Regions from separate parts of the Sorangium sp. So ce296 genome, predicted to be linked through region 1. Evidence: riboswitches for the same ligand, from Rfam matches in the RefSeq annotation. Region 1 holds a riboswitch; each other region holds the start of a gene.
What was found. Region 1 has a riboswitch for cobalamin ahead of WME98_RS48260 (dockerin type I domain-containing protein). Riboswitches for the same ligand answer to the same signal wherever they lie in the genome.
Positions count from the first base shown of each region.

Region 2: it holds a riboswitch for cobalamin, as region 1 does, so the genes downstream of both, WME98_RS31120 (TonB-dependent receptor) here and WME98_RS48260 (dockerin type I domain-containing protein) in region 1, are expected to answer to the same signal.
Region 3: it holds a riboswitch for cobalamin, as region 1 does, so the genes downstream of both, WME98_RS25915 (energy-coupling factor ABC transporter permease) here and WME98_RS48260 (dockerin type I domain-containing protein) in region 1, are expected to answer to the same signal.

Region 1 covers NZ_CP150325.1:13,061,533-13,071,456, forward strand. Annotated here, with positions in the region: gene WME98_RS48220 (helix-turn-helix domain-containing protein) at 1-1,869, opposite strand, end outside; gene WME98_RS48225 (2OG-Fe(II) oxygenase) at 1,992-2,567, shown strand; gene WME98_RS48230 (NAD-dependent protein deacetylase) at 2,599-3,498, opposite strand; gene WME98_RS48235 (hypothetical protein) at 3,845-4,420, shown strand; gene WME98_RS48240 (hypothetical protein) at 4,616-5,095, opposite strand; gene WME98_RS48245 (copper-binding protein) at 5,121-5,468, opposite strand; gene WME98_RS48250 (SCO family protein) at 5,465-6,085, opposite strand; gene WME98_RS48255 (cytochrome c-type biogenesis protein) at 6,345-6,956, shown strand; cobalamin riboswitch at 7,043-7,250, shown strand; gene WME98_RS48260 (dockerin type I domain-containing protein) at 7,498-8,904, shown strand; gene WME98_RS48265 (hypothetical protein) at 8,972-9,924, shown strand, end outside.
Region 2 covers NZ_CP150325.1:8,424,265-8,434,188, forward strand. Annotated here, with positions in the region: gene WME98_RS31095 (DJ-1/PfpI family protein) at 27-764, shown strand; gene WME98_RS31100 (haloacid dehalogenase type II) at 810-1,607, opposite strand; gene WME98_RS31105 (LysR family transcriptional regulator) at 1,853-2,767, shown strand; gene WME98_RS31110 (hypothetical protein) at 2,780-3,307, opposite strand; gene typA (translational GTPase TypA) at 3,409-5,295, opposite strand; cobalamin riboswitch at 5,493-5,700, shown strand; gene WME98_RS31120 (TonB-dependent receptor) at 5,934-8,057, shown strand; gene WME98_RS31125 (N-6 DNA methylase) at 8,197-9,924, shown strand, end outside.
Region 3 covers NZ_CP150325.1:6,945,528-6,955,451, reverse strand. Annotated here, with positions in the region: gene WME98_RS25930 (tetratricopeptide repeat protein) at 1-3,452, opposite strand, end outside; gene WME98_RS25925 (3-hydroxyacyl-CoA dehydrogenase family protein) at 3,687-4,577, shown strand; gene WME98_RS25920 (enoyl-CoA hydratase/isomerase family protein) at 5,110-5,931, shown strand; cobalamin riboswitch at 7,144-7,347, shown strand; gene WME98_RS25915 (energy-coupling factor ABC transporter permease) at 7,425-8,159, shown strand; gene WME98_RS25910 (hypothetical protein) at 8,156-8,458, shown strand; gene WME98_RS25905 (CbiQ family ECF transporter T component) at 8,448-9,197, shown strand; gene WME98_RS25900 (energy-coupling factor ABC transporter ATP-binding protein) at 9,194-9,924, shown strand, end outside.

The DNA.
Region 1 (9,924 bases):
GGGGTCGTCGCCGCCGGCGAACGCGCGCAGGATGCGGGCGCCGCGGGCCATGTCGCCGAGCTTGAGCCCGAGGTGCGCGAAGCCGCCGAGGCCGAAGGCGTAGATCTCGTAGGCCTCGCTCGCGCGCCCGGCGCCGAGCAGCTCGGCGAGGATCGCCTCGTACGCGTCGACCGCCCGGCGCTCCCGCGGCGCCCGGCGCGGCGCCTCGTCGAGGCGCGGCGGCGGCGCGGCGCTCCCCGCGGCGTGGATGCGATCCGGCGGGACGGCGAGCAGCGACTTGAAGTGCTGCCGCACGAAGGGGTGCGTCGAGTAGCCGAGCTCGCCCTGCCGCGCCGCGAACACGAGCCCCAGCCGCTCGAGCCGCGCGAGCCCGCGGGCGAGCTCCGCGGCGCCCCACCCCGCCATGGCGCCCGCGATCTCGCCGCCGGCCCGGACCAGCTGGAGCAGCGCCGCCTCGCCCGCGCCGCCCGGGAACACCGAGAGGCGCGCGAGCAGGTCCCGCTCGCCCGGGGGCAGCGCGCGCGCGTAGGCCGACAGCACCGAGCTCAGGCGGCGGGCGAGGACGTCGTCGCGCTCGGCCTCGGCGAGGTGCGCCGCGCCCGCCGCGGAGAGCCGGGCCGCGTCGCCGCCGAGGAACGCGCCGACGTAGGAGCCGACCACGGCGACCGAGAGCGCGTGGCCGCCGGTCTGCTCGAACAGCGCGCGGAGGGCGTCGCCGTCGCCGCGGATGCCCCAGCGGCGCAGGAGCGACGCGGCGTCGCCCTCGCCGAGCGGCTCCGGCCGGATCGTCGCGAGCCCGCCGTCGGCCCAGGCGGCGAGGTCCGCGAGCTCGAAGCGCGACGTGACGAGCGCGCGCGCGCCGCCGAGCCCCGCGGCGATCGCGCAGAGCAGCCGGCGGAGGAGCGCGTCGTGGAGCTCGCCGTGCGCGCGGCCGGCGCCCCCCTCGGCCTGCACGGTCTCGAGGCCGTCGAGCACGAGCAGGTGCGGCGGGCCCTGCCCCAGCGCTTCCTTGAGGCGCGCGAGCTGCTCGCCGGGCGGCGCCGGGGCCCGCGGCGCCGCCGCGCCGGACGCGCCGGGGCCCGGCGCGAAGTACGCCGCCGCCTGGTCGAGGAACGCCTCGGTCCTGGGGTCGTCGTAGAAGCTCCAGACGAGCACCCCGCCGGGGCGCGGGGCGTCGCCGAGCCCCTGGAGGAAGCGCTCGGCGATGGAGGTCTTGCCGGCGCCGCCGACGCCGAGGAGCGCGATCACCGGGGGCGAGGGCGGCGAGGCGGCGGCCCACGCGGCGAGCCGGTCGAGGATCTCGCCGCGCCCGACGAAGTGCCGGGCCCGCTGGAGGGTGTGCGCGTGCAGCGGGCGCCACGCCGGGGCGGCGCCCTGCGCGGCGGCAGGCGCGATGGGCGGGGCCTGCGCCTCGGCTGCGGCGGCTGCGCCGGCGGGCGCCTCGTCGGCCCTGGCGGGCGCCTCCTCGGCCCTCGCGGGCGCCTCCTCGGCCCTGGCGGTCGCGTCTCCGGCCCTGGCGGCCGCGTCCCCGGCCCCGGCCGTCGCCTCCCCCGCCCCGCTCGCCGCCGCGCCCTCCGCCGCCGGCGCTCCCCCCGCCTCGCCGACGAGCAGGTCCGCCTCGGCGAGGCCGAGCTCGGCGCTGAGCCGCTCGAGGATGCGCCGCCGGGACGGGCTCCGGACCGAGAAGCCGAGCCGCGGGTCGTTGACCGCGCCCGACTCGTAGCGGCGGTACGTCCGCACGTCGACGCCGATCGACGCGGCGACCTGCTCCTGCGTCAGGTCGAGCTCGAGGCGCGCCCGCAGCAGGAGCGCGTGGTTGAAATGGACCGCGGGCTCCGCGCCTCGGCCCGCCCTGGGGACCTGTGCCATCGCTGCGCGCCCTCGATCATCGGCGATGCCGCGCCGTCCTGTCCACCGCGCTGCCCGGTCCTGCCCGGTCCTGCCCGGTCCCGCCCTTCCGGATCCGGTCCGCCGGGACGCATGGTCGACGCATGAGCACGATGCACGCCGAACGACCCGCCCAGCGAACCTCCACCACCGACGACCTCCGCATCTTCACCGTGACGGACCTGCTGTCCCCCGAGGAGTGCGACGGCTTCATCGCGCGCGCCGAGGCGCACGGCTTCGAGCAGGCGCCGATCGGGGGCGGCAGCGTCATCAACCTCGAGGTGCGCAACAACGGCCGCGTCATGCTGGACGATCCGGCGCTCGCGGCGCGCCTCTGGGAGCGGCTCGCGCCGTGGACCCCGCCGACCTGGGGCGCCCTCCGCGCGGTCGGGCTCAACGATCGCTTCCGCTACTACCGGTATGCCGAGGGCGAGTACTTCAACTGGCACGGCGACGGGTCGTTCCCGCGATCGGAGATCGAGCGGAGCCTGTTCACCGCGATGATCTACCTGAACGACGACTTCGAGGGCGGCACGACCGACTTCTGGGGCGGCCAGAGCATCGTCCCGCAGCGCGGGATGGCGCTCGTGTTCGAGCACCGGCGGCTCCACCGGGGCGCCGCGGTGACGCGGGGGCGCAAGTACGTGCTCCGCACCGACGTGATGTACCGGCGCGGCTAACGCCCGGCGCCGCGCGCCCGGCCCCGCGCCCTCATTCCGGCCGCGGCGCGCCCGGCCCCGCGCCGCGCGCTCCTTCCGGCCGCGGCGCGCCGGCCAGCGCCTCGGCGAGGCGCGGCAGCACCTCGCCCGCCCGGGCCTCGACCTTGAGCGCGCCGAGCTCCTCGCCGCGCGCGGACCCCAGGTTGACCATCGCGATCGGGATGCCCCGCTGCGCGGCGCGCAGCACGAAGCGGTACCCCGAGAAGACCGCCAGCGAGGAGCCCACCACGAGGAGCGCCTCCGCCGCGTCGACCAGCGCGAACGCCGCGTCGACGACCGGCCGCGCCACGTTCTCGCCGAAGAAGACGACGCGCGGCTTGAGCGGCCCGTCGCAGCGCAGGCAAGGGGGCGTCTGGAAGCCGGCCACGTGCTCGGCGGGCAGGTCGGCGTCGCCGTCGGGCGCGACGTCGGCCGCGAGCCGCAGCCAGCCGGGGTTGCGCGCGAGGAGCCGCTGCTGGAGCGCGGCGCGCGGCTCCATCGCGCCGCACGCGAGGCACGCGACCTCGGCGAGCGTCCCGTGCAGCTCGATGACGCGGCGGCTGCCGGCGGCGTGGTGGAGGCCGTCGACGTTCTGCGTGATGAGGCCCTCGATCAGCCCATCCTGCTCGAGCCGCGCGAGGGCGCGGTGCGCCGGGTTGGGCTCGGCTCGCGAGAACCGCTCCCAGCCGATCACGGCGCGCGCCCAGTAGCGCTGCCGGATCTCGGCCGAACTCGAGAACTCCCGCCCCTGGATCGGGTTGCGCGCGCGGCGCCGCGTCTCGGGACCGCGGTAGTCCGGGATGCCGGACTCGGTGCTGCACCCCGCCCCGGTCAGCGCCACGAAGCGCTTGCCGCGCAGGAGCGCGATGAGGTCGTCGACCGGGTCCGCGAGGAGCGCGTGGCTGAGCGGCATGGGCCCCCGTTTGTGACCCGCCGCCGGATACGCCGCCAGCCGCCCGCGCGCCGGCACGACGGCGCACGCCGGCGGGCTCGGCGCCGTCGCGCCGGCATGGCCGGGCCCGGGCGGGCGGGAGGGCGAGGCGCGCACGTCGGCGAGCTCGCCGCGCCCTCCCCGATCTGCCGCTGGAGCATGGCCCGGCCCCAGTAACACGAAATCTTCGATTCGTGCTACGGCCTCACCCCGGGTGTGTTATGGGTCGCTCACCTGCTCGCTCCTCCTGTCTTCGACGCTGCTTCGACCGGAGCCGGTCGGCTCGCGATGGCGAGGGAGCCCTGCAGGCGAAGGAGCCCTTGAGGACATGGCGTCTCGACTCACTGGCGCGCTGTGCGCGACGTTCGCTTTTGTGCTGCTGCTCGGTTGTGGTGACGACGATTCCGGCAAGGACGAGGTCGTCGCCGAGGAACCGAACCAGGGTGTCCCTTACCTCGGCGTGGACGGCGAGTTCACGTCGGACCCGCTGGCCCCGGAATGCCCCGACGATCCGCGCAATCCGGGGCGCGTGGCCCTCAAGGAGATGAGAGAGATATCGTTCTACAGCGACCGAGAGGGCGAAATGCCGCTCGCCGAGGGATGCGCGTACTCCTACGAAGGCTTCGCGCCGGATCCCCACTACTTCCCGGAGTCGCCGGAGTCGGTGTGGCTCCAGTTCGCGCTCACCGCCGGCGGGGCCGGCTGCGAGGCTTTCCATTACGTGATCATGCGCCCGCCGCATGGCGAGGGCGCCGCCAAGCACATGCACCTGCGGTACGGAGACGCCGAGTCGAGCTTCACCCAGCTGCTCGACATGAGCCAAGGCGACGAGCAGGACGCCGACGCGTGCAACCCCTGGTGGAGCGCGTACTGCTCGGCCGGGATCGAGGGTTGCGGCGGCTGAGCCTGGGTGAAGATCAGCGGCAGATCCGGCTGCCTCGGGCTCGACCTCGCGCGCTTCCTGAACGAGCGCGGACTCGGGATCGTGTCGCTGGCACGACATTCTTCTCTCGTGACAGACGTTCATCAGCACGGCTGTAAGCGATAGGCGCACATCATCGCGGCGGTCCGGAGGCAAGGGCGCGCGGCCCGCGCCGCCTCAGCGCCTCGCGGAGCTGCCGCTGAGGAGCCGCTCGACCTCCGCCTCGTGCTCGGGGCACCCGCGGGCGAGGAGCACGATCATCGAGGAGCCGTCGTCCCGCGCCTCACGCGCGAGCACGAACTGGGCGGAGGTCTCGAGCCGCGCGCCGCGCGCGCTCGGGTCCTCCGGCGTCACGCGCACCCGCGCGGCCATCAGCAACCCCTGATGGAACTCGAAGCGCGCGGAGACGGGCGCCCTGGCGGGCGCCGCCTCGCCCCGCGACCACTCGATCGAAGGCCCGGCGCAGCCCGGCGCCTCGCTCCAGCGGCCGGCCGGCCCAGCGTCGAAGCGCCGGACGACCTCGCTCGCCGTCATCCCGAGCTCGATCCCGTGCATGGCGAAGGCGCCGGTCGCCGGCGGAGCGAAGGAGAGCGCCGTGAGGGTGACGATCCCCAGCGCCGCGGCGATGAACGCGGCGCCGAGCGAGCCGCCCCCCATCCACGCGCCCCGCCCTGCAGTCGGCTCACCTGCGCTTTTCGACCCGCGTAAGGACACGGCGCGCGTCCTCCGTCTCGTAGAAGTCGAAGGCGATGCGGTCGCCGACCTCGATGCCGTCGAGCTGCGACGGGCTCTGGGGCTCGAACGACATCGTCATCGCGCCCATGTAGCCCGGGATGTCGTCGTGCGCGATGTTGACGTAGGCGCGCCCCGGGCCGAGCGAGCGGACGGCGCCCGTCGCGTGGTGGACGCGCGGAGCGGCGGTGGACGCCTTCGAGCACGAGAGCGTGAGGCTCGTCGAGATCGCCGCCCCGAGCAGCAGGGACCGCGCGAGGTGCGCGGCTCGGAGGCGAGAGCGCATCGTTCGATTCATGTCAGCTCCTTCGAGGCCAGTCGCTCCGCGTCGCGGACGAGCTCGTTCATTCGTTCTTCATCGCCGATCTGGTAGTAGCCACGGATACGGCCCTGCCCATCGACAAGGACGAACCATTCCCCGTGCATGATCGCGCCGAGCCCGGCCGACGGGTCAGCTCGCTCGAAGCGCACCTTGAATCCCTTCACCACGACGCGGTTCAGCTCCTCGCTCCGGCCGGAGAGGAACGACCAGGCGCCGCGGCCGCTGCTGTAGCGCGCCGCGTACGAGCGCAGCACGTCGGGTGTATCGTTCTCCGGATCCAGCGTGATCGAGATCAGGTGGATGGGGAGCGCCTGTCCGCGCGCCTCGCCGCGCTGGGCCAGCCGCTCCTGGAACGCCGCCATCTGCGCCGAGAGCCTCGGGCACGACACGGGACAGCTCGCATAGAAGAAGTCGACGATCAGCGTCTGACCGCGGAGCGACTCCCGCGTGACGGGGCGGCCGTCCTGGTCCGTCATCGAGAACGCCGGCATCTCGCCGAGCACGGGCGGCGAGGCGGGCGCCTCGCGCGCGCGCGACACCGCACCGAAGACGGCGAGCCCCGCGAGCGCAGAGACCCAGAGCCCGATCTGCACCGGCCGGAGCCGCCCGCGCCGGCGGGCCGGCGCTCCATCGCCGGCCGAGGATGACCCAGGAGACGTGGAGCAAAGAACCTCGTTTGGCATGCGCGCGACAGTAGGTGTTGCAAGGTGGCGCGGGCAATGCGTCACGGTGTCGCATCCCCTCGAACGATGCAGCGATATCTCGGCCTTTGGCGAGCCCGTGGCGGCGCGGGGATGAGCGCGACATCGTGTCGCAGGGCCCTTGCGGCCGGTCGCGCTAGCCTGTCTCACCATGACCCAGCGAGAGCGCGGCGCATCGGCGGATGACCCGGCCCATTCCACTCACGGCGCGCGCGCGGTGGGCTCGCCCCTGCGTCTCCGGCTTCTGCGGAGCTCACGCTGGCGCCGCGCGGCGGCGCTGGCCGCCGCCATCGCGGGCGTCGCGCTCAGCGGCAGGGCCGAGCCGGCGACGCCCAGCGAGGCCGCCACCGAGCTCGTCGACTCGACCCCCGCGCCCGGCGAGAAGGCGCTCGCGGCGCGCCTGCTCGCGCCTTGTTGCTGGAATCAGACGCTCGATGTGCACGAATCCCCGGTGGCGAGCGATCTTCGTCGCGAGATCCGCGCCCGCCTCCGCCGGGGAGAGGCCGCCGACGCCATCGAACAGGACCTCGTCGTTCGTTATGGCGACCGCCTCCGCGCGGCGCCTTCGTCCGGCGTCCTCGGCAAGGTCGCGCTGGCATTGATGCTGGGCATCGCGGCGACCTTCCTCGGGGTCTTCGCCCTGCTGCGCTCGTGGAGGCGCGGCGCCGCGCAGCCAACCCCGCCGAGCGGCGCCGCCGCGGGGGCCGTTCGCGACGAGTATGACGAGCGCCTCGACGACGAGCTCCGGGCGCGCGACGCGTGAGCACGCCCCCGCTGGTAAGGCGGTAGTCGCTCCCCTCGTCCGGCTTCCTCCGCGACATCTCGCTTGACCTGCGCGCCGCACCGCAATATGTAGTGCCTCGTGTTGGTGCCCTTGGCTTCGGCCCAGGGCTCAAAAGGGAACCCGGTGCGAATCCGGGGCTGCCCCGCAGCGGTAAGCGAGAACGATCTCCACGACGAGCACTGGCCTTCGGGCCGGGAAGCGGTGGACCGTAGGAACCCGGCGAGAGCCGGAGCGCTCGCGAGCCCGAAGACCTGCCAACATCCTGCGTCGGGGAGACATCCCGCGCCGGTTTGACCTGGAAGCCTCGAGGGAGGCGGGGAGGTCCGAGCTGGCGCTGACGCACGCGCCGTCCCGGTTCCGATCCGTCCCCCGAGCTTTCTTTCGCAATCGCCCGCGGGGGCGAAGGGTCGGTCCGATGATCATCTCCCAAGGTTCAGCGCCGCCGCGCGTCGCGGCTGGCTCTGCGCGCATTTCTGCATCTTCTGTCGCCGCAGCGCTCCTCCTGCTCTCGCCGCCGGCCTTGGCGGACGCCTTCGACGAGTACGCGGGGAACACGTCGTATACGTTCGACCTACCCGCCATCGCCGACGGGTGGTCCATAGCCCTGGACGGGTTCCCGACGACATCCGAGGAGATCGATGGATACGAGCTGGCCGGGCGGCTCCTCGTCGCCAACGATCAGACCTTGTACCTCCAGAGAAACTATGGCTCGAGCGTCTACGTGCCCGTCGCGACGCTGAGCGACGGGCCGATGGATCCGAGCTTCCTCGCCATCTCGCCGGACGGCAGCACGATCGCGCTCGGCGTCGGCTACGGGGCGCCGCTGCTCGTGTTCCCGAGCTCGATCCTCAGCGTCACCTCGCCGCCCGACCTGCTCGGCCACGGGGGCGTGATCGAGCTCGACGTCAACTACTACGACGGGGCCTGGTACGGTAACGACACGCTCGTCATCAACGGCGGCTGGAGCGGGCCGAGCGGCTACACGAGCGGCGTCTACGCCCTCGATCTGACCGCGCCGCAGATCGCGGAGATCCCGCTGATCACGAGCATCCCGGGCGCCTCCGGGGGGATCGCGGTGGACTCCGCGGGCAACCTCGTCACCGGGATCGGCTATCAGACCTCGCCCAACCGGACCGGCGAGCTCAGGATCTGGGCGGCGGCCGACATCCAGGACGTCATCGACGGCACGGCGAGCGCATACGTCTACGGCGGCAGCGAGGGCTCGCTCCTGGCGAGCAACGTGCTGAACGCGGCGGCGCTCGGCTTCGACGGAGACGGCGCCCTGCACGTGGGCGGCGGGGACGCATTCGGCGTCGGCGGCACGAGCGAGAATGGCTATGCCGCGCTCATCCGCGCCAGCGTGGTCGCGAGCGTCGTCGGGGGCAGCCAGACGCCGGTGAACGAGGGGAGCTCGTCGCAGTACCTCGAGCTGACGCCTGATGCGTGCGAGGACGACAACGCGACGTCGCCCATCGCGTTCGTCGGCCACACGCGCGCCCTGGCGATCGCCTGGAACCCGTCGGGCGACGAGTACTCGTCCCCCGCGGGGCAGTGCTACTCGGCCGGGAGCGCCTCGGATTTCTGGGAGATCGGGGTGACGCCGAAGGTGACGCTCTATTTCCCCGACGGCGCGCCGGACGCCGACAGCGACGGCGTGCCCGACGGCGCGGACAACGCCTACCTCACGGCGAACGCGGACCAGCGAGACACCGACGGCGACGGATTCGGGAACATCGCGGACGCGGATCTCGACAACGACGGCGACGTGGACACCGCCGATTACAACATCCTGGTGGCGTCGTGGAGCACCCAGCTGGGCAACCCCGGGTACAACCAGCACGCCGACTTCAATGGAGATGGGAGCGTCAACACCGGCGATTACAACATCTATCTCGCGCGGTACGGCACGTCGGCGCCGTTCTACTGATCAGCACGGGGGCGCGCGCCGCGCCGGGTTCGTTCCGGCGCGGCGCGCGCCCGCCTTCGGAGGTCTCATGGTTTCTCGTATCGCGCGCGCGAGCGTGCTTCTGTCGGTGCTCACGATCATCGCCTGTTCCTCCGAGGGCTCGCCGTCCGGGAGCGGCTCCGGGGGAATGGGAGGAACGGCGGCGCAGGGATCCGGCGGCGCGGCCGGTCAGGGAGGGGCCACCGGTTCGGGCGGCGGGGCGAGCACGTCGTCGAGCGACGCCGGGAGCGGCGCGGGCGGCGCAGGGGGGGCCGGCGGCGGCGGATCGGGCGGCGGCGACGCGGGCGGCGGCGGATCGGGCGGCGACGGCGGCGGTGCCGCGGGCGGCGGCGACGCGGGCGGCGGCGGATCGGGCGGCAACGGCGGCGATGCCGCGGGCAACGGCGGATCGGGCGGCAACGGCGGCGGTGCCGCGGGTGGCGGCGGCGACGCGGGCGGCGGCGGATCGGGCGGCAACGGCGGCGATGCCGCGGGCGGCGGCGGCGGTGCGGGCGGCGGCGTCGAGGACTGCACGGGCGCGGAGACGGTGTTCGCCTCCGAGGTGGTAAGCCACGTCTTCGGGACGGGCCAGAGCTATGGACAGGAGAGGTTCCCGGACATCGTGTTCGGTCCTCCCAAGGGCGGAGGTTGCTGCGGGGGCTCGACCGACGTGGTGTCCCTCGGCAACGGCGGCACCGTCACCTTCGGCTTCTCGGGCAATCTCATCGTCGATGGTCCAGGCCCGGACTTCATCGTCTTCGAGAACGCCTTCGAGACCAGCCCGACCACCGTGTTCGCCGAGCTCGCGACCGTCGAGGTGAGCCAGAACGGCGTCGACTGGATCGCCTTCCCGTGCACCGCCACGGGGGCCCCCTACGGCTCCTGCGCCGGCTGGCACCCCGTGCTGGCGAACCCCGACACGAATATCCTCGATCCCACCGACCCCGAAGTCGCGGGCGGCGACGCCTTCGACCTCGCCGATCTCGAGCTCAGCTTCGCGCG
Region 2 (9,924 bases), 4.6 Mb from region 1:
CGCGCGAAGCCAGAAAGGATTCCTCGATGAGCGTTCATGACGATGCCTCGTTCACCTTGCCCCTGAGCCTCCCCGTGGAGCGCAAGCTCCAGGTGGCGCTCTTCGTCTGCCCCGGCTTCTTCTTGCCCGACAACATCGGCCTGCAGACGGTGTTCGGGGTCCTGCCCAACGTGGACCTCCACCTCGTCTGGAAGAACAGGGACGAGATCGCGGGCGTCCCGCGCTTCACGACGCGGGCCACCACCACCTTCGCCGAATGCCCGAAGGCGCTCGACGTCCTCCATGTGCCGGCGATTCCGCCCCACGTCATGGAGGACAAGGAGTCGCTCGCGTTCCTCGCAGAGTACGGCGGCCGCGCGGCGTGGCTGTCCGGCGTCTGCGCGGGCGCCCTGATGCTGGGCGCCGCGGGCCTGCTCAAGGGCTACCGGGCCACCACGAACTTTCACCTGCACGATCAGCTCCCCTACTACGGCGCCATCCCGACCCAGGGGAACGTGGTGGAAGACCGGAATCGGCTCACCTCAGGGCCGGTGTCCGGCGGATTCGATCTGGCGCTGCGCCTGATCGGGCGCCTGTGCGGAGACGAGCTCGCCAGGGAGTGCGAGCTGGAGATGGAGTATGCGCCGGAGCCGCCCTACGGCACGGGCAGCCCCGAGCTCGCCGGGCCAGAGCGCACGGCGCGGTCGCTCCAGAGGATGGCGCCGCTGATCGAGGAGATGCGCCAGGTGGGCATCCGCGCCTCCCGGCGGCTGGAGATCGCCTGAGCGGCGCTCCGGGTCGCGCCTCTCCGCTGTCGCGCCCGGCGGCGGTCACGCCCCCGCCGCGACGAACTCGACAAGATCGTTCAGGCTCGCTCCCGCGGCGTCGGCGCTCACGCCCAGCTCCTCGGCCGGCAGGCCCAGGCGGTTGACCCAGAACGTGGGATAGCCGAACCAGCGGGCGCCCGCGGCGTCCCAGCCGGCGAACGGGACGAACAGGATCTCCTCGCGCTCGAGGCCGAGCGCGTCGAGCGCCATCCGGTAGGCGCGCGGATCCGGCTTGTAGGTCCTCGCCAGATCGGTGCTGAGCACGCGATCGAACAGGCCTCCCAGGCCGGAGCGCTCGATCGCGGCGCCGAGCATCCTCGGCGTGAAGTTGGACAGGAACGAGAGCCGGAGGCCCGCGCGTCTCAGCGACGCGAGCGCGGGGAGCGCGTCGGGCCACGCCTCGAGCTCGAGGTACGCCCCGAGGAGCCGCGCCCGCCTCTCCTCGCCGAGATCGAGCCGCAGCGCCCGCTCGGCGAACACGAGCGCGTCCGCCGTCACCTGCCAGAAATCGGCGTACTCGCGGGCCGCGACCCGGAGCCACGTGTACTCGAATTGACGGGTGCGCCAGGCGTCGCTCAGCGCGGCGCCCTTGCCCGGACAGAGCTCCTCCGCCAGCGCGGCGATCGGCCGCGGATCGAAGATCGGAAAGGCGTCGAAGGCGATGGCCTTGATCTTCCGGCCCGGCGCGGGCCCGCGCTCCGCGGCGCACGAGGCGGTCACGGCCGGCGGGGCCGAGCCCAGCAGGCCTGTCGCGGCCGTCCCGGCCACGCGATGGAGAAACGTACGACGACTCGAATGCATGCTGGCCTCGATCGGGTCATCCGACATGGAGTGGGTAGGACGCGCGAGCGTGCGAGGCGCGCGCAGCGTCACGAAGAGAGCTCACGCAAAGAAACGCGAGCGCTGCGCCAGAGACGATCGCGCGAATGCGTGGAGAGAGCATGCACCCTCCGCCGTTGCCCGGACATCCGCCATCGCCGTATACTCGTCATGCATCTGTGCATGGCGCGGGGCGCTCTCGCGCAGCAGCGCCCCGCGCGAAGACCATGCTCGACTGGGACGATCTGCGCTATTTCCTCGCCGTCGCCCGGCACGGCACCCTCTCGGCCGCCGCGCGCGCGCTGAAGGTCACCCAGCCGACCGTGGGGCGGCGCATCGACGCGTTCGAGCGGCGCCTCGGGGCGAAGCTCTTCCGGCGCTCGCCGTCGGGGTTCGCGCTCTCGACCGCGGGCGAGAGCGTGCTCGGCCACGCCGAGCGCATGGAGCAGGGCGCGCTCGCCGCCGAGCGCGCCGCCGCCGGACGCGACGCCGGCCTGGCAGGCCACCTCCGCGTCACCGCGTCCGAATGGCTCGCCGCCCGCGTCCTCGGGCCGCTGCTCGCCCCGTTCCTCGCGCGTCACCCCGGCATCTCCGTCGAGCTCGTCGCGGACGCGCGCTGGCTGAGCCTCCCGCGGCGGGAGGCGGACATCGCCTTTCGCCCCGCCGCGTTCGAGCACCGCGAGGTCTTCCAGCGCGAGGTCGCGCGCATCGGGTTCGGCCTCTACGCGTCGGAGGCCTACCTCGCCGAGCGCGGCCCGCCGGACTTCGACCGGCAGTGCGAGGGCCACGCCCTCGTCACGATGAGCGACGATCCGCCGGCGGTCGCCGACCTCGCGTGGCTGCGCGCCGTCGCCGCGAAGGCCCGCGTCGCCGCCCGCACCAACGGCCGCGAGGCCCAGGCGACGATGGGGGCCGCCGGGGTCGGGCTCGTCTGCCTGCCGCGCTACCTGGGCGACGCGACGGCGGGCCTGCGCCTGCTCTCGCCGCCGTCGCCGCCGCCCGAGCGCGCGCTCTGGCTCGGGGTGCACCGCGACACGCGCGGGGTGCCGCGCGTGAAGGCGCTCGTCGCGTTCGTCACCGACGCCCTCGGGCCGCTGCGAGGCGCCCTCCGGCCAGACGCGCGGCCGCGCCCCGGCCGGTGACGCGCCCCGCCGCTACCGGCCCTCGCTGAGCTGGCAGGCCCGCTGATCTTCGTAAAACGGCGCGCAGTCCACGTAAATGAAGTCGGGGTCGCACGCCGGGTCGCTGGACGGCATGCACGCGAACAGCGGATCGAGCCACGCCGAGATCTGCTCGCAGCGCGTGACCGACGGGATCTGGACCATCCTGCCCATGCAGTCGAAGAACGGCGCGGTCAGGTCGTTGCAAGGGCGCGGCACAGAGAGCAGCTCGTCGCAGGCGTCGCGACAGCCGGGGTCCGGGCAGGCGGTGCCGTCGAAGAGGGCGCAGAAGAAATCGCACGAGGCCCGCGCTCCGCCGCCCGAGCCCGCCGCGCTGGAGCTCGACGACTGCGGGCCCGCGCCGACGCTCGCGCGCCCGCTCGACGTCGCGCTCGAGCCGGCGCCCCCGGAGCCGTCGTCGTCCCCCGGGGCGCCGTCGACCACGACGGCCCCGCCGCAAGCGCTCGCCCCCGCGAGCGCGATGAGCGAGGCGAGGAGCGCCGAATGCAGCGTCGTTCTCATGCCCGGGAGTCTACACCGGTCCACGCCGGCGCGGGCAGGGGCGGGGGTCGCTCGCCGGGCGCGCGCTCGCCTGGCGCGCGCTCGCCGGGCGCCGTCGCCGCTCACTCCACGGCCTGCGCCTGCTCGATCGCGTCCTCGCGGCGCTCCCGGCGGTTGCACGCGAGCACCTTCTTGCGGACGCGCACCGCGTCGGGCGTGACCTCGACGAGCTCGTCGCCGTCGATCCACTCCATCGCCGTCTCGATCGTGAGCAGCCGCGGGCTGGCCAGGAGGACGTTCTCGTCCTTGCCGTGGTTGCGCACGTTCGACAGCTTCTTCTCCTTGATCACGTTGACGTCGGTGTCGTTCGGCCGGTTGTGCTCGCCGATGATCATCCCCTCGTAGACCTCGACGCCGGGGACGATGAAGAACATGCCGCGCGGCTGGAGGTGGTGCAGCGCGTACGGGGTCGCCACGCCGGCGCGATCGGCGACGATGGCGCCGGTCGGGCGGCGCATCATCGGGCCGCCCCAGGGCGCCCAGCCGTCGAACATCGTGTTGAGCAGGCCCGTCCCGCGCGTCGCCGTCAGGAACTCGCCCCGGAAGCCGATGAGCCCGCGCGACGGCACCCGGAACTCGAGGCGGGCGCGCCCGAAGCCGGGGTTCGTCATCTTCACCATCCGGCCGCGCCGGGTGCTGAGGCGCTCGGTCACCACGCCGACGTAGGTGTCGGGCACGTCGACGACCACGAGCTCGATCGGCTCCATCACCTCGCCGTTGATCTCGCGCGTCACGACCTCGGGGTTCGAGAGCTGCATCTCGTACCCCTCGCGCCGCATCGTCTCCACGAGGATCGCGAGCTGGAGCTCGCCGCGGCCGAGCACCACGAACGTGTCGGGCACCTCGGTCGGCTCCACCCGGATCGCGAGGTTCTTCATCGCCTCGCGCTCGAGCCGCTCCTTCAGGTGACGGCTCGTCAGGTACTTCGACTGCTTGCTCTTGCCGGCGAACGTCGACGTGTTGACGCCGATCCTCATCTTGATCGTCGGCTCCTCGACCACGATCCGCGGCAGCGCCTCGGGGGTCGCCGGGTCCGCGATCGTGTCGCCGATCGTGACCGAATCGAGCCCCGCGATGGCGATCACCTCGCCCGCGGCGGCGCTCTCGACCGGGACCCGCTTCAGCCCCTCGTAGGCGTAGAGCATCTTCACGTAGCCGCGCGACTGGCCGCCCTCGCCGAGGAGCGCGACGTCGGCGCCGGACCGGGCGGTGCCCCGGACCACGCGGCCGACCGCGAGCCGGCCCACGTAGTCGTCGTGGGTCGTGTTGCAGACGATGACCTGGAGCGGCCCGTCGGGGTCGCCGGAGGGGCCGGGCACGCGCTCGAGGATGGTCTCGAAGAGCGGCTCCAGGTCCTTGGCCTCGTGCTCGAGCTCGCGCTTGGCCTGGCCGAACTTCGCGATCGCGTAGAGCGTCGAGAAGTCCATCTGCGCGTCGCTCGCCTCGAGGTCGCAGAAGAGGTCGAACACCTCGGAGAGCACCTCGTGGGCGCGCGCGTCGCTCCGGTCGATCTTGTTGATGACCACGATGACCGGGAAGCCGCGCTGGAGGCACTTCGAGAGCACGAACCGCGTCTGCGGCAGCGGGCCCTCGGCGGCGTCGACGAGGAGCAGCGCCCCGTCGGCCATCATCAGGGTGCGCTCGACCTCGCCGCCGAAGTCGGAGTGGCCGGGCGTGTCGACGATGTTGATCTTGACCCCGCGGTACCGGATGCTGGTGTTCTTCGCGAGGATGGTGATGCCGCGCTCCCGCTCGAGGTCGTTCGAGTCCATGACCCGCTCGGCCACGACCTCGTTCTCTCGGAAGGCGCCCGACTGGCGGAGCATGTGATCGACGAGGGTCGTCTTCCCGTGGTCGACGTGGGCGACGATGGCGATGTTGCGGAGGTCGTTACGCGGCATATACGGCGGCGGCCGTGTAGCACGCGACCCACGGAGGAGCGAGCCCATCCTCGCCAGAGCCCGAACGTTCGGCCTGCACCCGGACGTCGCGCGGCGAGCGCTCGCGTTCAGGTGGCGCGCGCGTGAAGCGGGCGCGGGCGGGCGCGAGGCGGACAGGAGCCCGCGCGAGTCGGGCGCGTGGCGAGGGACGCGCGCGGAGCGGGCGAGGTGAGCGGGAGCGATTGACAGCCGGAGGCGCATCCTCCTAGGGTGCGCGCCGCGCTGGTGCCTGGGCGCTCGCTCAGGCTGAATAGGGAACCCGGTGAGATTCCGGGGCTGCCCCGCAGCGGTAAGCGAGAACGACCTCCACCCCATGCACTGGCCCGATGAGGGCTGGGAAGCGGTGGACAGTAGGAAGCCGGCCCGGCCGGAGCGCTCGCGAGCCCGAAGACCTGCCCGCGCCCGGCGACGGGGACACATCCGACGCCGGTTCGACCTGGGAGCCTCGAGGGAGGCGGCGAGGTCCGAGCCGGTGCAGCCCTGCGCACGTCCCGGATCCCGAGCCGCCCCCGCGTTGCCTTCTGGTCGCCCGCGGGGGCGAGAGGTCGGTCCAGGGCGTCGCGCCGTGGGCGGCCTTTTTCCTCCTCGTGGAGCTCGATGCGAGCGGCCCGGCGCCGCTCCGCGCGATTGCGCGAAGGAGGACATGAATGCTGCGCGAGAACGTCACGAAGGGCCACGGACACCGCCATCGACTCCCTCGGATCGCCGCCCTGGCGATCCTGCTGTCCGCCGCGCGGCCAGCGCGGGCCCAGGGAGAGCCCATCGAGGTCACGGTGCACGCGGAGAAGCCGGGGAGCGAGGCCGCCTCGCGCGTCTCGGTCGGGCACCGCGAGCTCGAGCTCCGGCCGAGGCTCCGGCCGGGCGATCTCCTCGAGTCGGTCCCCGGGCTCTTCGCCGTGCAGCACGCCGGCGGCGGCAAGGCGAACCAGTACTTCCTGCGCGGCTTCGACGCCGACCACGGGACGGACGTCGCGTTCTTCGTCGACGGGGTGCCCGTCAACCTGGTCAGCCACGGCCACGGGCACGGCTTCACCGACCTCTACTTCATGATCCCGGAGCTCGTGGTCGGGCTCGACGGCTACAAGGGGCCCTACTACGCGAGCATCGGCGATTTCGGCACGGCGGGCGCCGTCAACCTCCGCTTCGCCGAGAAGCTCGACGAGAGCTCCGCGCAGCTCAGCGTGGGGCAGTACGGCATCCTGCGCGGCCTCGTGATCGCCTCGCCGGAGCTCGGCGACGACTGGCGCGCGGTGGCCGCGGCGGAGGTCTACCGGAACGACGGGCCGTTCCAGAGCCCGGAGCGGCTCAAGCGCTTCAACGTGTTCCTGAGGGCGACGCGCGACCTCGGCAGCACCGGCAAGGTCCAGGCGACGTGGATGTCCTACGGCTCGACCTGGTACGGCTCCGGCCAGATCCCGGCGCGCGCCGTGTGCGGCGAGGGGGAGCAGGGCGGCCTGAACCCGCCGCCGTCCGCTTTCGGACAGCCGTGCATCGACCACTTCGGCGCGGTCGATCCGACCGAGGGCGGGGCGACCTCGCGGCACATGGCGTCGGTCTCCGCGTCGACCGCGTGGCGGGACGCCGACCTGAGCGCGATGGCTTACCTCCTGCGCTATCGCTTCACGCTGTACTCGAACTTCACGTTCTTCGCCGAGGATCCGGTGCACGGCGATGCGATCGAGCAGAACGACGACCGCACCGTGCTGGGCGCCGATCTCCGGTTCCGCAAGCAGATCGAGCACCGCGGGGCGAGGTTCACGACCTCGCTCGGCGCGCAGATCCGCGCGGACGCGATCGACAAGTCGCTCCACCACGACGAGGCGCGCGAGCGGCTCGAGGAGCGGGATCGGACCCACGTCGACGAGGGCCAGATCGGCGTGTACGTCGAGCAGGACGCCCGGCTCCGGCGCTGGCTCCGCCTCGTGCTCGGCGTGCGCGGGCAGTGGATCGACGTCAACGTGGACGATCTGCGCGAGGACCTCGAGGGGACGGGGAACCGGTCGAGCGGCGCGCGGGGGCAGATGCAGCTGCTCCCGAAGCTCTCGGCGGTCGTCTCGCCGGTGGGCGGGCTCGATCTCTTCGCCCACTACGGGCGCGGCTTCCACTCGAACGACGCGCGGGGCGCGGTGCTGGGCCGGGGGGCGGCGACGCTGATCACCCCGGCGAAGGGCTACGAGGTCGGCGCGAGGGTCGCGCCCGTGCGCGGCCTCTCGCTGAGCGCGGCCGGGTTCCTGCTCGACCTCGACTCCGAGCTGGTCTGGAGCGGCGACGCCGGCGAGACCGAGGCGTCGGGGGAGACGCGGCGCTACGGGATCGAGATCAGCGCGCGCTACCGGCTCGGGAGCTGGCTCTTCGCCGACGTGGACGCGACCTTCACCCGCGCGCGCTTCCGCGCGAACGCCGGCAACGGGAGCGCGGTCGCGCTCGCGCCGACGCGGACGCTGACCGCGGGCATCGGGGTGCGCAGGGCGTTCGGCGCGCTCACGCCATTCGCGGCGCTCCGGGTGAAGGCGATCGGCGCGCGGCCCGCGACCGAGGACGAGTCGCTCACCGCCGAGGGGTTCACGGTGGTCGACGCGAACGCGGGGCTCCGGTGGAGGAACGTCGAGGCGGCCGTGGACATCCAGAACCTCTTCGACGCGACGTGGCGCGAGGTGCAGTTCGCGAGCGACTCGAGGCTGCCGTACGAGCCGGCCGCGGTCACGGGGATCCACTACTCGCCGGGGTGGCCGTTCACGGCGATCGGGCGGGCGACGCTGTACTGGGAGTGAGGGGGGACGCTGCGCTCTAGCCCGTGACCCAGCGCGTGACCGCGGCGTGCGCGAGGCTGGGGCATGATGTTGGTGGGGGCGGCGGCGGAAGGAGGCAGGCTCGCGACCCGCGGAGCGCGCGTGTATCGTTCGCGCAGCCATGCCGACGCCCCACGACGTCCTGCAGCTGCTCTCCCGGGCAGATCTCGCCGCCCTGGCCGATCGCTTCGGCGTCGACCTGCCCGACCGGCGGAAGAAGGCGGCGATCCTCGACGCGATCCTCTCGACGCCGGGGCTGCAGCTCCATGAGCTGCTGCGCGTTTTGCGCATCGATCAGCTGAGAGAGCTGTGCCGTGCGCTTGGCCTCGACGCGCGCGGGCGTGACAAGGCTGCCTTCATCGAGCGTGTGCTCGAGGAGCCCTCGCCGGAGATCGCGGCGCGCGGCGCCACGGGGACGCGGGGGGGCGCAGCGGCCAGGCTCGGCCCTGGGAGCGAGGCGCGTGAGGGTCGACTGACGAAGGAACGGCTCGTGAGCTGCCTCCTCGAGGCTGCCAGGCTTCTTCGGCACACGCATGGCCAAAGCGGGCAGCATCGGACGGTCATCGCCGTCCTGCTCCTCCTGAAGCGTCTGAACGACGCGGATCCCTCCACGTACGACATCTCGGTACCTGCTCGGGCGCGATGGGCGAGGATCGAGGCCGCTCCGACGATGGTCGATGTGGCGTTGAACGTCGCCTGCGCGGCGATCGAGGAGCTCAACCCCGCTCTCGATGGCGTGCTTTCCTCGGTCGATTTCACGGATGAGCGACGCTTCGGGGACCGCGCGGAGCGTGCTCCTCTCCTCCACGAGCTCGTCCGGATCTTCTCGGGACTGCCGCTTCGTGACGGGGATCTGGCCGCGCCCGACACGCTGGGGAGCGCCTTCATCCTGTTCCTGGAGGAGATGGCCCTCGGGGAAGGCAAGCGCAGCGGTGAGCCCCTTGCACCCGCCACGGTCGCGGAACTCATGGCGGAGCTGCTCGATCCTTCCGAGGGGATGCGTATCCACGATCCGGCGTGCGGCTCCGGCACCTTGCTGGTCGCGTGCGCCACATACGTCGAGCGCCGCGGTGGAGATAGGCGGAGCCTCTCGATCCATGGTCAGGAGAAGAGCGTCGATGCCTGGACGCTCGCCAGGATCAACATGCTCCTGAACGGGCTGCCGAACGCGCAGATCGAGAAGGGGGACACGCTCCGCGAGCCGCGTAGCACCGAGGGTGGCCATCTCGTGCGTCATGACCGCGTCCTCTGCGTTCCGCCGTTCGGGCTGACGTGGTGGGGGCATGACATGGCGGAGCACGATTCCCATCATCGTTTTCGATACGGGGTACCTCCCAGGAACCGCGGTGACTTCGCGTTCCTACAGCACATGCTCGCCAGCCTCCATCCTACCGGGCGGATGGCGATGCTGGCGCCCGAAGGCATGCTGTTTCGGGGAGGATTGGAGGGGGAGATCCGAAGGAGAATGCTGGAGGATGGCCTGTTCGACGCGGTGATCGGGCTGCCTGCCAACCTGCTCCCGTCCACGCGGGGGCCCACGGTGATCCTCCTCTTGAGCCGCGTCAAACCGGCGTCGAGGAAGCGAGAGGTGCTCTTCATCGATGCCTCGCGAGGGTTCCAGGAGGGGCGCGTGAAGAACCGGCTCGGGCCCGAGGACGTGGCCAGGATCGCGGAAGCTTTCCGAGCGGCCAGCGACGTTCCTGGGTATGCGCGGCTCGTCGACGTCGACGAGATCGCGACGAGCGGGTTCAGCCTCGCAGTGCGCCGGTATGTCGACGCCGGCGCTCCCACAATCGGCGAAGCGCCGGCGCAGATGTGGAGGCGCGTCGAGCTCAGGAACTACCGGAGC
Region 3 (9,924 bases), 6.1 Mb from region 1:
CAGAGCTCGATGTCGTCCGAGAACTCGTGCAGCGCCCGGAGCAGCGCGTCGAACGCCGTCCCCGCCGCGTGCAGCTTCGTCTCCTCGACGTTCGCGAGCGTGAGGTAGAGCTCCCGCCGGCGCTCCGGATCCCGCTCCGCCTCGAGGATCACCCGCAGGGCCATGGCCTCGCGCCGGTGGTTGCCCGTCTCGGCGTACTCGACCGCGAGCACCCGGGCCGCGCGCACGCGCGTCTCCGGGCGCTCGACGAGCCGCGAGAGCACGGCGATCGCGTCCGGGTCGTGCGCCGTCAGCTCGAGCGCGCGCACCGCCGCCTCGAACGCGTCCGTGGGCCGGTCCAGCCGGTCGAGGTAGAGCGTCGCGAGCTCGATCTCGCGCCGCGCCCGCTCGTCGCCCTCGCTGACGTCGCGGTGCGTGGCCACGATCTCGGCCGCCGCCTCGTACTCGCCCGCGGCGTTCAGGAGCCGCGAGAGCACCCGGAGCGCGTTGATGCGCCCGGGCGCGAGCGCGATGACCTTGCGCAGAAGCTCGATCGCCTTCGCCGGGTCGCCGAAGACCTCCTCCTCGAGCGTCGCCCACTCCTCGAGGATCTCGGCGCGGTCCTCGCCCCCGACCTGGCTCGCCCGGAGCTCGAACAGCCACCGGAGGTCGGCCTGCCGCTCGTTCGCGCGGAGGAGCGCGTCGAGCGCCCTCACCGTGGCGTCGTCGGACGGGTCGTCCTCGACGAGGCCGCGGTAGACCGTCACCGCCTCGTCGAGCTTGCCCATCTCGCGCGCGTAGACCTCGGCGAGCTTCAGCCGGAGCGTGCGCTGGACGTCGGTCGTGAGGTCGGTCGCCGTCCGGAGCCGGCCCTCGACCGCCTCGACGAACGGCCCCCAGGAGCCCGCCGCCCGCGACCAGGCCTCGAGCAGGTCGAGCCCCTCCTCGTCGGGCTTGAGCTCGTAGGCGCGGCGCGCGTAGCCGAGCGCGCTCGCCTTGTCCGAGAGCGGGCCGCCCGTCACCGCCGCGAGCTTGCGCAGCATGCCGACCTGCGCCTCGGCGTCGTCGGTCGCGTCGAGGAGGATCTCGTAGAGCGCCGGCAGCCGGGCCCACTTCTCCTCCTCCTCGTAGATCGGCACGAGCGCCGCCGCGGCGCGCGCGTCCCGCGGCGAGACGCTGAGCACGCGCTCGTACGAGCGCGCGGCGCGCTCGGGCGCCTTGAGCTGCTCCTCGAAGATCCGCGCCGCGCGGAAGGAGATGTCGAGCTTCGTCGCGGGGTCGGTCGCCTTGTCCGCCGCGCCCGAGAGGAAGTCGACGAGGCCCTCCCAGTCGTTCTGCGAGGCGTAGAGCTCCTCGAGCCCGTCCCAGTCGCCCGCGGCGAAGTACGCGTCGCGCAGGACGCGGAGCGCGCGCGCGTGCCCCGGCGAGAGCGTGAGCACCCGCCGCCACGTCCGCGCCGCCTGGGCCGGGTCCTTGAGGCGCTCGGCGTACACGGCCCCGAGCTTCTGCAGCGAGACGAGGCGCGCGGCGTCGTCGGCCGCGAGGTCGACGCGCCGCTCGAGCACCTCGGCGACCGTGGCGAAGTCCTTCTCGCGCTCGGCCTGCTTCTCCAGCGCGTCGAGCACCCCGGGGGCGCTCGGGTCGAGCTCGAGGATCCGCTTCTGGAGCGCGATCGCGTCGGCGCCGCGATCGAGCCGCTCGGCCGCGAGCTTGGCCATCTCGCCGAGGAGCTCGATCTTCGCAGCGCCCTCGGCGCTCTCGAGCTTGCGCTCGTAGAGCGAGTAGAGCTGCGGCCACGCGCGCCGCTTCAGGTACAGCTCGCGGAGCTTCTGCTGCGCCTCCTCGTCGATCGGCTCGACGGTGAGCAGCGCCTCGTACGCCGCGATGGCGTTCTGCACGTTCGAGAACTGGTCGAACCAGCGCCGCGCGACCGCGCGGTAGAGCCCCGCCTTCTCGGCGCGGCTCTCGGTCAGCTCGGCGAGGCGCTGCTGGTACGAGAGCAGGTCGCGCCAGCGGCCGAGCGCCTCGTAGATGCGGGTGAGCTCCCGCACGGCGTCCACGTCCTTGTCGTCGAGCTGGACGATCTGGGTGAGGACCGTGACGAGCGCCGCGTCGTTCTTGGCGCGGTCGCGGTAGATCCCGGCGATCTCGCGGAGCACGGCGACCCTGCCGGCGACGTCGTCGGCGGGCGTGCGCTCGAGATCCTGCCGGTAGAGCTCGACGAGGGCGTTGTACCCCTCGGTCTGCAGGTAGAGGCGCTTCAGGGCGTCGCGCGCCTGGCGGTTCTCCGGGTCGGTCCGGAGCACGGACTTGTACTGCTCGATCGCCTTGGCGGCGTTCTCCTGCGACTCGGCGAGCCGCGCGAGCTCGGTGGCGATGGCGCGCTTCTCGGGGCCGTCGGGCAGGGCACGCTGCGCGTCCGTGAGGATGGTCGTGAGCCGCGGCTTGTCGCCGCGCTGCTCCAGGACCTCGCGGTAGAAGTTGAGCATCCCGGCGTGCGCCGCGTCGGCGCGCCGCACGCGGTCGAAATAGGGCTCGGCCGCCTGGGGCTGGCCGCGCATGCGCCAGTGGACCATGGCGATCTGCACGAGCATGCCGAGCTCCTCGCCGGGCTTCACGCCGCCGCTGCGGAGCTGGTCCTCGTACAGCGCGACCAGGCGATCCCAGTCGCCCGCGGCGGAGTACGCCTCGGCCAGGAACGAGAGCGCCTCGGGCTGGCCCGGCGAGAGGTCGAGCACCTCCTCGTAGGCCGCGACCGCGCGGGCCGGGTCGCTCAGGTGGGTCTTGATCGTGCGCGCCGCGCGGAGGCCCGCCGCGACGCGGTCCTCCTTGGCCTGGGCCTCGGCCTTGACGAGCGACTGGACGCGGACGACGGCCTCCCAGTCGCCGGCGGCGGCGAAGGCGATCTCCGCGAGGTTGGCGGCGCGGCGGTTCTTCGGGTCGAGCTTGAGGGCGAGATCGATGAGCTCGGTCACCTTCTCGCCGAGCTCGGCGCGGCCGTAGCGGTAGGCGATGTCGGCCGCGCTCGTGGTGAGCGCGCTCTTGAAGGCGCCGTCCGTCGCGGCCTCGGCCTCGGCCACGTAGCGGTCCACGAGGTCGCGCCACCGCTCGCGCTTCGAGGCGTCGGTCTCGAGGGCCTCGGCGGCGTCGTCGTCGTCGGGGCGCAGCTCGAGCAGCCGCTTGTAGGCGGCCGTCGCGCGGTCCACGTCGATGAGCTCCTCGTGGTAGACGCGGGCGAGCTCCGCCTGCATCGCGCCCTCGACCGGGCTGCCGGCGGCGAGCGCGATCTCCAGCTCGAGCAGGCGGGCGACGGCCTGCCACTCGCGCCGCTGCTCGTGCCGCGCGCGGGCGGCGCCGAGCAGGCGCTCGACGTCCCCGGCGCCCGCGCCGTTGTTCGGAGCGGTCACGGCCTCCGCGAGCTCGTTCCAGGCCGCCTCGTTTTCGGGCTCATCCTGCAGGCGCCCAAGGGCCATCCGAATCGTCTCAACGCTCATCGTCTCTCCGCGGACCTCGCGAGATCGGTCCGGTCCGTTCACGGGCCGGGCGAAGATAGCCGGGCGGCCGCCGCGGTTTCAAGGTTCCTCGCCCCCGCGGGTCGGGAAGCGCGGGCGGAGCTTTCGCGTGCTTCTGCTGCGGGGACGGCCAGCGGGCGGGCCGTCGGCATGGGCGGTTCACCGCGCCCTCGGCTTCGGGTATCAACCGCGGCCATGGAAGCTACGACGATCAAGCGCTTCGGGGTGATCGGCGCGGGCCAGATGGGGCGAGGCATCGCCCAGGTCGCCGCGGCCGCGGGCCTCGAGGTGGTCCTGTGCGACGTCTCGAGGGCGCTGGCGGAGTCGGGCAAGGCCCAGATCGCCGCCATCCTCGCGAAGCTGGTGGAGAAGGGCAAGCTGGCCGCCGAGGCGCGGGAGGCGCTCCTCGGCCGCGTGGCGGTCGCGGACGGCATCGCCGGCCTGTCGGGGGTCGACCTGGCCGTCGAGGCGGTGACCGAGAACTTCGAGGTGAAGAGCGGGATCTTCAAGCTCGCGGACGCGGCGATGCCGAAGGGGGCGATCCTGGCGTCGAACACGTCGTCGATCTCGATCACGCGGCTCGCGGCGGTGACCGGCCGGCCTGAGCTGGTCATCGGTATGCACTTCATGAACCCGGTGCCGCTGATGAAGCTTGTCGAGCTCGTCCGGGGGGTGCAGACGTCGGACGCGACGTACGAGGCCGTCCGGGCGCTCGCGGTGGGGCTCGGCAAGACGGTGATCACCTCGAAGGACCAGCCGGGGTTCATCGTGAACCGGATGCTGATCCCGTTCCTGAACGAGGCGTGCTTCGCGCTCCAGGAGGGGCTGTCCACGCCGGAGGACATCGACGCGGGGGCGCGGCTCGGGCTGAACCACCCGATGGGGCCGCTGGAGCTCGCGGACCTGATCGGGCTGGACACGGTGCTCTCGATCGCGGAGGTGCTGCACCGGGAGTTCGGGGACTCGAAGTACCGGGCGCCCACGCTGCTGCGGAACCTGGTGGCGGCGGGGTGGTACGGGAAGAAGAGCGGGCGGGGGTTCTACGTGTACGACGAGAAGGGGCAGAAGACGGGGCGGGCGGTGTAGTGGAGGGGGGCGCGGCTGCGACGGAGCCAGCGGAGGAGGGGGTGCCGCGCGGGGGGCCGGCGGGGGCCCCTCCCACAAACTCGCGCCTTTTGGGGGGCTATTGCCGTGGGAATGGGTGGGTCGGTCCCGGAGGGCGTCGCAAGGAGCACGCCGGCGCTCGGGTTTGTGGGGCCCTACCCCGCCGGCCCCCCGCGCGGCACCCCCTCCTCCGCTGGCTCTCTCCAGGGCGGGACGGGGGTGGATGGCGGGGCTGCGCTGCGGTTCGGAAGACGGCCTGTCTGCGCGACTCCCCTCGATAGCGCGCGGGCCGTGCGCACTTATCAAAGTGACGAATAGGCGCCAGCGCAGGGCGCTTGCTGGGGCCGCTCGAGACTCGGAGTTCGTTCCATATTCCAGAACGGGCGCGTGACTTCCGCTGGAAATCGCTCGTTCGTCGGCTCAGCACAGTGGGCCCAGGCGGGCACGAAATGCCCCCTTCCCCGGCGCACGGCGCGCGCTTCCCCCCGGCGCCGGGCGCTGCTAACCACCGGTCATGACCGCTCAAGAACAGCAGCCGGGGGTCCCTGCTCGCGGTGCGCTCCAGCTCGTCGCCGTCGAGCGCGCGGGCCACGTCGCCACCGTGACCATCCAGCGGCCCGACAAGCTCAACGCCCTGAACCCCGCCGTCCTCGGCGACCTCACCGCGGCCTTCCACGACCTCCTCGCGCAGGGCAGCGAGGTGCGCGCGGCCGTGCTCACCGGCGCCGGCAAGGCGTTCGTTGCCGGCGCCGATATCGCGGAGATGGCCGCCATGAACAGCATCGCCGCGAAGCGGTTCGCCGAAGCAGGCCACCGCCTCGCCGACCTCATCGAGACCGCCCCGTTCCCCGTGATCGCCGCGGTCAACGGCTTCGCGCTGGGCGGCGGCTGCGAGCTCGCCCTCGCCTGCGACTTCATCTACGCCGCGGAAGGCGCCAAGCTCGGCCAGCCCGAGGTGAACCTGGGCGTCATCCCCGGGTTCGGCGGCACCCAGCGGCTGCTGCGGCGGGTCGGCCCCGGCCGCGCGCGCGAGCTCATCTATTCAGGCGACATGATCACCGCCGAGCAGGCGCTCTCGATCGGCCTCGTCAACGCCGTCTTCCCGGCGGCCGAGCTCCTCGCGCGCGCCCGCGAGACCGCCCTCAAAATCGCCTCGCGCGGGCCGCTCGCCGTCGCCGCCGCCAAGCGCGTCCTGCTGCGCGGCGAGAGCCTCGACCTCACCGCCGCCAACGAGCTGGAAGCCCAGGCCTTTGCCGCGCTCTTCGGCAGCGAGGACCAACAGCTCGGAATGAAAGCGTTCCTGGCGAAATCGAAGGCCACGTTCACAGGAAAGTGAGTTTTCGAACAGCGCGCCAGGAGACCCCAAAAAAAGACCGCGTGTCATGCTGGAGGGGGGCCAGACATGACCGCGGTAGGGAAACCGCAGCGGCGCGGAGAACGTCCGCTGCGGTGCTCGAGATAGCCCGCACGCGCTCCGGGCCGGGGGGGGAAACCGCGCCGGTGCGCATGCGGTGATCGGAGTGTGGCACCCGGAAGCAGGTTGTCGATAACAAAGTGCAACCGCTGCACGCGGATGAGCGAATTGCTACCGGCACGATGACAGCCAGGTGACAGCGCAGCGCGCACATCGCCGATTTTCGCGAATGCGCGTTCGAGCCGGGCATACCCGCGCCGGAGCAGCGTCCGGCGGAGTCGCTCGCCGCGCCCTCGAAAAGAGAACACGAGAGCCCGCCGCCGTTCACGCCAGGCTCCGCGACGAAGCGAGCCTGGCACGGAACACTCGCTCACAAGTAAAGAGCCAGGACGAACAAAGCACACTGCAGCGAGAAAATCACCGGAACGTGCGCAGCACGCGCGGGGCGGCGCACGCTCCGAGCGGGCCCCCGGGGAGCGAGCGGCGATCCCGGGATGAACAAGTAAAGAGACTTTAACCACAGAAGCACATCGCTTGCAGCTTTTTCGAGGAAGCTTGTCCGCGTGCGTCTCGGTCAATTTCGCGGAAGCCACGTTGCCCCCGGAGGGCGCGAGCGCGCGCAGCGCAGCCTGTCGGCTCGACAGGACGGCACCACACGCGGTGGACATCGCGGCAGCGGCTGACCGGCCGCTCGCAATGCCGTGAGGCCGGGCGCGGTACAGCGCGCCCCTCCGCCGCGCCGGACCTCCGGACGCCGGGAGCGCTCGGCGGCCCGCGACGCGCTGGACGGCCCGCGGCGGAAGCCCGCGCGCGCGGCTCATCACGGAGCTCGTTCCGGCGTGAGACGCGCCAGCGCGCGCCGCCGGACGGCCGCCGCGAACGCGCCAGCGCGCGCCGCCAGACGACCGCCGCGAACGCGCCGGCGCGCGCCGCCAGACGGCCGCCGCGAACACGCCGGCGCGCGCCGCCAGACGGCCGCCGCGAACACGCCAGCGCGTGCCGCCAGACGGCCGCCGCGAACACGCCAGCGCGCGCCGCGGCCGCGGGGCAGCCGCCGCAGGGCGAGCGCCTGCCCCGCGGCCGCGGCGCGACGTCCTTGACGCCGGGCGCGAAACGGGACTACCGAGCATCCATCTGACAATCCACACCTCGGGTGCCCTCTGGGCATAACAGGGAAGCCGGTGCGAAACCGGCGCGGTACCGCCACCGTGAGTGGGGAGCCGCCTCCAAAGACCACTGGGCCTCTGATGAGGCCTGGGAAGGTGGACGCGGCGCTGGGAGCCCGAAAGGCCCCCTGAACCCATCAGCCGGGAGACCTACCCGAGCCCCCCACGAGGTGCAGCTTGCGCACGTCTTCGTGGCGTTCGGGTGCGGACTTCACCCGGAGCGCCGAAATCGGTCTTCACGGCCGCGCTGTGTCCATCGCCGCCGTGCTCCTCGCGACGCTGCTCGCGCCCCGGCCCGCGGCCGCGATGCACCTCGCGGAAGGCGTCCTGCCGCTCGGCTGGTGCGCGGTCTGGAACGCGCTCGCCCTTCCCTTCGTCGCCGTCGCCCTCCACCTGCTCCGGCGCCGCACCCGGGACGACGCCTTCTACAAGCCGTTCGTCGGCCTCGTCGCCGCCGCCGTCTTCGCGATCTCGTGCATGCCCGTGCCGGTGCCGACCGCAGGGACCTGCTCCCACCCGTGCGGCACCGGGCTCGCCGCGGTGCTCATCGGTCCCTGGATGACCGTCCTCGTCACCGTGGTGGCGCTCCTCATCCAGGCCCTCTTCCTCGCGCACGGCGGGCTCACCACGCTCGGCGCCGACGTCGCGTCGATGGGCATCGCGGGCGCGTTCACCGGATACCTCGTCTTCCGGCTCGCGCGGCGCTGCGGCGCGAGCCTCTGGGTCGCGGGGTTCCTGGCCGGCGTGACGTCCGACTGGGCCACGTACGCGACCACGGCCCTCGAGCTCGCGCTCGGGCTCGCGGGCGACGGGTCGGTGGGATCCATGTTCACCGGCGTCGCCCTGGCCTTCGTCCCCACCCAGCTGCCGCTCGGTTTGCTCGAGGGTGCCATGACCGCGGGAGCGCTCGTCTTCCTGCGCGCCCGGCGGCCCGACATCCTCGAGCGGCTCCAGGTCGTCCCGCTCCCCGCGGGGGCGTCGTGACGCGGCGGGCCGCGCAGCGCGCGCTGCTGGCCGCCGCCGCGCTCTGGCTCGCCGCGTGCGGCGACGCCTCGTGGGACGGGGTCGACGAGGCCGTCGTCCGCCGCGTCGCCGAGGACGCCGGCCGCCACGACACGGGGCCGCTGTTCGCGGGCCTCGAGGGCGACCTCCTGCTCTTCGCCTTCCTCTGGGCAGGGCTCCTCTCCGGCTTCGCCCTGGGCTACTTCTCGCGCGTGCTCTTCGTGGAGCGCGCCGGCCAGCCCGCCGGCAAGCCCGGCGGCGACGGGCTCCGTGCGGATTGACCCCCCCGCGCGGCTCCGCGACGTGGATCCCCGGCTCCGCCTCGGGGCCGCCGTGGCCGCGTGCTGCGTCGCCGCGGGCGCGCGCTCGCCCTGGACGCCGGCCGCGCTGCTCGCCGTCGCGTGCGCGGCCCTCGCCCTCCAGGGCGTGACCGCCGGCGCCATCCTGCGCGCCTTCGCGCCCGCCGCGTGGCTCGGAGGGGTCGCCGCGGCCCTCGCGCTCGCGCTCACCCCGGGCGAGCCGCTCCTCGCGGGCGCGCCGTTCCCGCTCGACGCGATCGCGCGCGACGGCGCCCGCCGCGCCGCGGCCATCGCCGCGCGCGTCCTCGCGGCCGCCGCGGTGCTCCGGTGGCTCTCGAGCGCCGCCGCGCCGGCCGAGATCGAGGCGGCGCTCGCCGGGCTCGGCGCGCCCGCGGCCCTCGTCGAGCTGCTCGCGCTCGCGCGGCGCTTCGCCGGCGTGCTCCAGCGCGCCGCCGACAGCGCGTGGAGCGCCGCCGCGCTCCGCGGCGGGTTCGCGCGCCCGGGCGCCGCCGCGCGCTCGGCCGGCGCCGTCGCGGGCGTCGTGGCGCTCCGGACCCTGGAGCGCTCCGAGCACGCCGCCGTCGCCATGCAGCTCCGCGGCTACCGGGGGGAGCTCCCCGTCGCCGACCGCCGGCCGAGCGCGCCCGCCGCGAACCTCGCGTTCGCCGCCGTCGCCCTCGCGGCCCTCGGCCTCAGCGTCGCCGCCGGAGCGGCGGGATGAGCGCGATCGCCCTCCGCGCGCCCAGGGTGGGCTACCGCGGCGCCGAGCCCGCGCTGCGCGACGTGCGCCTCGACGTCGCCGAGGGCGAGTCCGTGGCGGTGCTCGGCGGCAACGGCGCCGGCAAGACCGCGCTGCTCCGGACGCTCGTCGGGCTCCTCCCCGCGCCCGGCGGCAGCGTCGAGATCTCCGGCCGCCGCGTGGGCTCGCCCTCGGACGCCGTGGCCGCGGGCGCCGCGCTCGTGCTCCAGGACCCGGACGACCAGTTGCTCGGCGCGACGCTCCTCGACGACGTCCTGTTCGGCCCGCGGAACCTGGGCCTGCCCGCGCCCGAGGCGCGGCGCCGCGCCGAGGCGGCGCTCTCGGCCGTGCAGATCGCGCACCTCGCCGGCCGCGCGATCGAGGCGCTGAGCTTCGGCGAGCGCAAGCGCGCGTGCATCGCCGGGATGCTCGCGATGCAGCCGCGCGTGCTGCTGCTCGACGAGCCGACCGCGGGGCTCGACCCGGAGGGCGAGCTCTCCCTGTGCCGGACGCTGCGCGCGCTCTCGGAGCAGCAGGGGACCACGCTGGTCGCCGCGACGCACGCGGTCGACCTCGTGCCGCTGTTCGCGACGCGCGCGGTGCTGCTCGGCGACGGGCAGGTGCTCGCGGACGGGCCGCCGCGGGAGGTGTTCGCGGCCGGCGAGCTCCTCGCGCGGGCGCGGCTCAGGCGGCCGTGGGTCGCGGAGCT